2 regions of the Novosphingobium pentaromativorans US6-1 genome follow, and region 1 is predicted to be linked to the other one. Evidence: predicted binding sites of a transcription regulator. Region 1 holds the regulator's gene; the other holds the start of a gene.
What was found. Region 1 encodes LexA, which represses DNA repair genes until DNA is damaged. Its sites were predicted from a motif close to GTTCCNCNCTTGTTCT; they were not measured.
Positions count from the first base shown of each region.

Region 2: JI59_RS12445 (ribonucleoside-diphosphate reductase subunit alpha) is a predicted target of LexA. The motif match lies at 1,543-1,558, and genes of this name have one in related genera.

Region 1 covers NZ_CP009291.1:646,661-650,268, reverse strand. The annotation lists gene JI59_RS02970 (molybdopterin molybdotransferase MoeA) at 1-628, shown strand, start outside; gene lexA (transcriptional repressor LexA) at 713-1,408, shown strand; gene JI59_RS02960 (ComEC/Rec2 family competence protein) at 1,478-3,608, opposite strand, start outside.
Region 2 covers NZ_CP009291.1:2,656,626-2,660,233, reverse strand. The annotation lists gene JI59_RS12445 (ribonucleoside-diphosphate reductase subunit alpha) at 1-1,438, opposite strand, end outside; gene JI59_RS12440 (GlsB/YeaQ/YmgE family stress response membrane protein) at 2,044-2,289, shown strand; gene nadB (L-aspartate oxidase) at 2,383-3,608, opposite strand, start outside.

The DNA of each region.
Region 1 (3,608 bases):
CCCCGCGAGCAACGGCGCCATGCTGGTCTCGCTGGTCAGCGCCCTGCCGGTCGAGGCGCAGCGAATCGGGCCCGTGACCGACACGCTCGATGCGCTGATCGGCGCTTTCGACGAGGCCGCCGATTGCGACATGATCGTCACCAGCGGCGGAGCCTCGGTAGGCGATCACGATCTCGTGCGCCCGGCTCTCGAACGCTGGGGCGCAAGGCTCGACTTCTGGCGCGTCGCCATCAAGCCGGGCAAGCCGATCCTCGTTGCCACGCGCGAACGCAGCAGCGGCGGCACGCAGATCATCATCGGCCTGCCGGGCAATCCGGTTTCGAGCATGGTCACCGCCTATCTCTTCGTCCTGCCGATGCTGCGCGCAATGCTCGGAGCAAACCGTTCGCTGCCAATGCAGATCTCGACCGTTCTGGACGGATCTCTCAGAGCCATCGGCCACCGCCGCGAATTCCTGCGCGGCTACTGGAACGGCGAGAGCGTGGCGCCCATGACGCTGCAGGACAGCGGTGCACTCAGCGCCCTTGCGGCCAGCAATGTGCTGATCGATCGCCCCGCGCATGCACCGGCCGCCACGCCCGGAGACACGGTGCGGGTGTTCCTGCTCGAAAACGGCGGTATTGCTTGACGTTCCAGAATCTGTTGCTTAATTGTTCTCTCATTGTTCACAAGCAGAACAACGCTCGGGGACGCAGAGAAAGAGGCAACGAAGATGTTGACGCGCAAGCAGCATGAATTGCTCAAGTTCATTCAGGTCCGGCTTGAAGAAAGCGGCATCTCGCCCAGCTTCGAAGAGATGAAGGAAGCGCTCGACCTCAAGTCGAAGTCGGGCGTGCACCGCCTCATTTCCGCGCTTGAGGAACGCGGCTTCATCCGCCGCCTGCCAAACCGCGCCCGCGCGCTGGAAATCCTGCGCCAGCCCGAAGACGTCACCAGCAAGCCTGCGACGAAGGCCGCCGCTCCTGCCGGCATAGACGCCCTTGCCGCACTCAAGCAGCCCGAACGCAAGCCTGAACCGGCGAACGACGTCATCGAAATTCCGCTGCACGGTCGCATCGCTGCCGGCGTTCCTATCGAGGCGCTCGAAGGCCAGTCGATGCTTCCGGTTCCGGCAGCCCTGCTCGGCTCGGGGGAACACTACGCGCTTGAGGTTTCGGGCGATTCGATGGTCGAGGCCGGCATTCTCGACGGCGACTTTGCCCTGATCCGTCGCACCAACACCGCACGCGACGGCGAAATCGTCGTCGCCCTGGTTCGCGGCGAAGAAGCGACGCTCAAGTATCTCCAGCGCGATGGCGGCATGGTTCGCCTCGTGCCCGCCAATGCCGCATACGAACCGCAGATCTACGGCCCTGACGAGATCGAGGTTCAGGGCAAGCTCGCAGGGCTGCTGCGCCGCTATCACTGAGCTTGCCCCGGGGAGGCGTGCCGCTCAGGCGTACTCTCCGGAAGGCGTACTCTCCGGACAGGGCCGAAATCACGGCCCGCGCGGGTTCCACCAGCCATGGCGGCCCTGCCCTGCCGCCACTGTTTCGACGGATTTGCCGCGCAGCCTGATGGCAAGCCCGCCGGTCCTGTCCAGCATGGTCCGGTCGGCCTTGAGCCAGCGCGGCTTGCAGCTCCATGGCAGCCAGCGATCGGCAACGACGATATCGGCCTTGTCGCAGGCCGCTGCCAGCGACCGCTCGGGCACCTGGTCGCGGCCTCTGGCGATCAGCAAGTCCCACGATCGACCGGCTCGATCGATCCGTACCGAACAGAAGTCGCGATTGCATCTCGAACCCGGCCACGATGCGAGGGGCGTCAATTCGCCTTCGATCCCTGCGAATTCGCGAAGATTGTCGCGCACATAATCGCTGCCGGTGTCGCGCAAGGTGACGAGCCCATCGCCGCTATCGTCGAGCAGTCCGACATGACGGCCATCGCCGGTCACGAGAATGTCCGGCGGCTCGAGCAGGATGAGCCAGACGATGCCGAAACAGGCGGGCACCAGTCCCAGCAGCCGCACGCGCCCGCTCCAAAGGCCGAGCCACAATCCGCCGGTTACGAACAGAAGGAAACCGCCCGTCCCCATGGCAGGCAGAACCGAAACGGCGCCCGGCAGCGCACTGATCTTGTGCGCGAGGCCAAGCAGTAGGTCGATGAACTGCCCCGCCAGCCACCAGAACGGCCCGCCCAGTCCCACAATGTCGCACAGCAGCGCGAGGGCAATGCAGGGCATGACCGCGAAAGTCGTAAGCGGGATCGCAAGCACGTTCGCAAGCGCCCCGTAGGCACCGGCGCGATGAAAATGGTAGAAGCCGATCGGCATCAGGACGACTTCGATCACGAAGCCCGTCACGAAGAGCATGACTACCTGGCGCATCAGCCGCGAGAGCCACGACTCCTCTCGCGGTGCCAGGAACTGACGCGCTGGCCCGGAGGTCGCCAGCGCCACGATGGCGAGTACGGCGGCAAAGCTCATCTGGAAGCTGGGGCCGGTCAGCGATTCGGGCCAGACCAGCAGGACAATGAAGCCGGCAACCGCCAACATCCGCAGCGAAAGCGCTTCGCGCCCCAGCGCCAGCGCGATCAGGACCAGCATCGCCCCGATGCAGGAACGGACCGTGGGCACCTGCGATCCGGTCAGCACAGTATAGGCGATCCCGGCCAGCGCTCCGCACAGGGCTGCCACGACCGGAAGCCGCAAACGCAGCGCCAGTGCCGGGCAAAGCGCAAGAAGTCGCAAGGCCAGAAAATAGGCGGCGCCGATCACCGCGCTGACATGCAGTCCACTGATTGCCAACAGATGCGCGAGGCCAGCGTCGCGCATCGCCTGTGCATCCTCCTCGAGGATGCCGCCCCGGTCTCCGCTGGCCAGCGCCGCGGCAATCCCGCCCTCAGAACCGGCCATGCGGGAACGCACATGCCGGGAAAGCGCTGTGCGCATGGCATCGATCCCGTCGTCGCCCGTCCCAGGCTCAACGATCGTGACCCTGCCCGTCACGCTCCCGCTTGCGGAAAGTCCGGAGAACCAGGCGGTCCGGGCGAAATTGTAACCGCCCGGAAACATCGGGGCGGCGGGCGGCATCAGCCGCGCCTCGAAGCGAATCACTGCCCCAGGCGATACGGGCGCGGCATCGGGGTCGGCCGGAACATTGACGCGAACCTTGATAGGCACCCCCGAATCCGGTTCTCGGGCGGCCACGATCCATCGCACGCGCTCCAAGGCCGGCTGCTCGTCCACGCCCAGGACCTTGCCGAGGAACACGCCCGATATCGGCCTTTCGATCGCTTCTTGTCCTGCGAGCACAGATTTGGCCCACACGGTGAGGCAACCGGCAGAAAACATGAGGAAAACGGCGCATATCGCCAATCTCAGCTGCGCAAAACGCTCACGATCCGGCCAGACCCATCCTGCGAGCGCCGCTATTGCGATGGCCCCACCGGCAAATGCGCTCCAGTAGAGTGGTCCGGGGAGCCCGAACCATGTGCCGATTCCGGCCGCGAAGGCGACGACCAGCCATGGCCCGCGATCGAAGCCGGCTTGCGAAAGAAATCGTTCCAGGGCCGCCAAAACCCTCGACAAGTCGCTCTTGCTGTTCCATGGCCGATGCTGCAATGCAGCG
Region 2 (3,608 bases), 2.0 Mb from region 1:
GTTCCTTGGCGAGCATCATCGAGGCCTCGTTGGCCTTCTGGTTGATGTACTGGAACATCTGCAGGTTGAGCGCCTTGGCCATCGCGCTTTCGAAGGCGATGCCCTTCTGCTGCAGGAACGAGTGGAAGCCCATCACGCCCATGCCGACCGAGCGTTCGCGCATGGCCGAGTACTTGGCACGGGCCATCTCGTCCGGCGCGCGGTCGATGTAGTCCTGCAGCACGTTGTCGAGGAAGCGCAGCACGTCTTCCACGAAGCGCTTCTCGCCCTTCCACTGGTCCCAGGTTTCCAGGTTGAGCGAGGACAGGCAGCACACCGCCGTACGGTCGTTGCCGAGGTGGTCGCGGCCCGTGGGCAGGGTGATTTCCGAGCAGAGGTTCGAGGTCGAGACCTTGAGGCCGAGATCACGGTGATGCTTGGGCATCATGCGGTTCACGGTGTCGGAGAAGACGATGTAGGGCTCGCCGGTGGCCAGGCGGGTTTCGACCAGCTTCTGGAACAGCGAGCGGGCATTGACCGAACCGCGCACCGAACCGTCGCGCGGGCTCTTGAGCTCGAACTCACGGCCATCGCGCACGGCCTCCATGAACTCGTCGGTGAGCAGCACGCCGTGGTGCAGGTTGAGCGCCTTGCGGTTGAAATCGCCCGACGGCTTGCGGATCTCGAGGAACTCCTCGATCTCGGGGTGCGAGACGTCGATGTAGCAGGCTGCCGAGCCGCGGCGCAGCGAACCTTGCGAGATCGCGAGGGTCAGCGAGTCCATCACGCGCACGAAGGGAATGATGCCGCTGGTCTTGCCGTTGAGGCCTACCGGTTCGCCGATGCCGCGCACCGAACCCCAGTAGGTACCGATGCCGCCGCCGCGCGAAGCGAGCCAGACGTTCTCGTTCCAGGTCGCGACGATGCCCTCGAGGCTGTCGTCCACCGAGTTCAGGTAGCACGAGATCGGCAGGCCGCGCCCGGTGCCGCCGTTCGACAGGACCGGGGTAGCGGGCATGAACCACAGCTTCGAGATGTAGTCGTAGAGCCGCTGCGCATGCTCCTGGTCGTCGGCATAGGCATCCGCGACGCGCGCGAAGATGTCCTGGTACTTCTCGCCCGGCAGCAGGTAGCGGTCGTCCAGCGTCTCCTTGCCGAAATCGGTCAGGAGCGCATCGCGGCTGTCATCCGTGACGACCTTGAAGCGGCGGTCATGGATGGTCTTCGAATCGCTCTTGCGCGGCGCCTTCGCCGCGTCGACCAGATCTGCGGTTGCGATGTCGGATTTATCCATGGCGACTGCCGGGCCCTTGCCCGTCTCCTTGTTCTGTTTGCTCGCGTCCTGCGCCCCTACGGCACAGTCCGTATCCGAAGCCACCGCCCCGACATGTTCCACGTCAGCACTTTCCACGACCGCGTCGCTTTCGTTCCTGAAATCCACTTTTCGCCCCCGTGTCATCGCACTTGTCATCGAACTGCCCGAAAGCAGCGTCATCTTTTCCGCATCGGCCGGGCGGTACCGTCACGAGTCGGCGGGGATCTGCATTCCCACCTACCAGATATGGTACAAAAAGAGAACGGAATTACCCGTTCCGCCTTGGCCCTAGAGGCTTCCGGTCGGCCTTCACACCGGGACTCGCCCCCTGGTGGGCCCTGATCCGCCCACTTGCGATCCCTCTAGGTATTGAGCCCCGGTCGCCGCTGCGACACAACCCATAGTGCCTGTTCTGGATTTCACTGCAAGAGGGGTGGCCCTGATCCGACGGGCTTCGCATCGGACGGCTGGACAGCCCCGCCGCTCTCGCGACGCGTGGGAAGTCCTTCACCCACGTCTCTGGCAAGTCCGAATGTCTCGACTTCTAGGAAAAATTTTTCCCCAGTAATCTGACGACGAAGTGAATCAGGAATGCGACGAGCCGAGTGCACACACAAGCCCTGCGCAAGGTTCACGATGCCCGGGCAGGCTCGCACGGGCAAGCCGGGCCTCGATGCAACCGTCGCGTCTTTCAACGGTTATAAGGCAGCCTGAGTCGAGAACGGGCTGGCAGGAGGGAAAACGGAATCATGCTCAACATCATCGGCGCCATCATCAGCGGCCTCATCGTCGGCGTGCTGGCGCGCTTCTTCTACCCCGGTGCAGTGGACATGGGATGGATTGCGACGATCCTGCTGGGCATCGGCGGTTCTCTCGTCGCCGGGCTGGTCTCCAGCCGCGGACAGCGCGACTTCAGCCGCGCCGGCTGCCTCGCCTCGATCATCGGTGCCATCGTGCTGATCTTCCTGGGCCGATTGCTGGGAATCGGCGCCTGATCGGCTGCAGGCTGAAGCACACCCCGCTTCCCGCCCTGGCGGGGAAGACGGCGGGGATTGCACGATGAAGAACCGGAACCCGGATCCGAACGTCTAGGGCACCAGTACGGTGTCCTGCGCCTCGGGAAGCGTCCGGGGATAATCGAGCGTGAAGTGCAGGCCGCGGCTTTCGTGACGCCGCAGGGCCGACTGCACGATCAGTTCCGCCGACTGCAGCAGGTTGCGCAGTTCGACGAGATCGGTCGAGACGCGGAAGTGTCGATAGTATTCCTCCACTTCGCCGTTGAGCATCTGGATGCGGTGCATCGCGCGTTCCAGCCGCTTGGTGGTGCGCACGATGCCGACGTAGTTCCACATGAACCGGCGGATCTCGGTCCAGTTCTGCTTGATGACGACTTCCTCGTCCGAATCGGTGACGCGGCTTTCGTCCCAGTCGCGGATCGGCGGCGGAGAATCGAAGGCGTCCCAGTGGTCGAGAATGTGCGCGGCCGCGGCCTCGCCGAAGACGAAGCATTCGAGCAGCGAATTGGACGCGAGGCGATTCGCGCCGTGCAACCCGCTTTCGGTGCACTCGCCCGCGGCATAGAGCCCGGGCAGGTCGGTCCGCCCGTCGAGGTCCACCAGCACGCCGCCGCAAGTATAGTGCTGCGCCGGCACCACCGGGATCGGCTCCTTCGTCATGTCGATGCCCAGCGAGATCAGCTTCTCGTAGATGTTCGGAAAGTGCTCCTTCACGAATTCGGGCGGACGGTGGCTGATGTCGAGGTGAACGTAATCCAGGCCATAGCGCTTGATCTGGTCGTCGATGGCGCGGGCGACCACGTCGCGCGGCGCCAGTTCGGCCCGATCGTCATAATCGGGCATGAAGCGGTGCCCGGTGACCGGGTGCTTCAGGTGCCCGCCTTCGCCGCGTACCGCCTCGGTGATCAGGAAGTTCTTGACCTCCAGATTGTAGAGGCAGGTCGGGTGGAACTGCATCATCTCCATGTTGGAGACGCGCGCACCGGCACGCCAGGCCATGGCGATCCCGTCCCCGGTGGCACCGCGCGGCGCGGTGCTGTAGCGATAGACGCGCCCCGCCCCGCCAGTGGCGAGCACCGTGGCGCGTGCCGTATAGGCCTCGACATGCCCGGTCTGCTCATTGAGCGCATAGACCCCCCAGATGCGCCCGGAACCGGAATAGCGCATCTCGTGCCGCCCGGTGATGAGGTCGATGCACGAACGGCCCGGCAGCAGGGTGATGTTGGGGCTGTCCTCGGCAGCCTTGAGCAGCGCCTGCTGCACCGCCCAGCCGGTGGCGTCATTGACGTGGACGATGC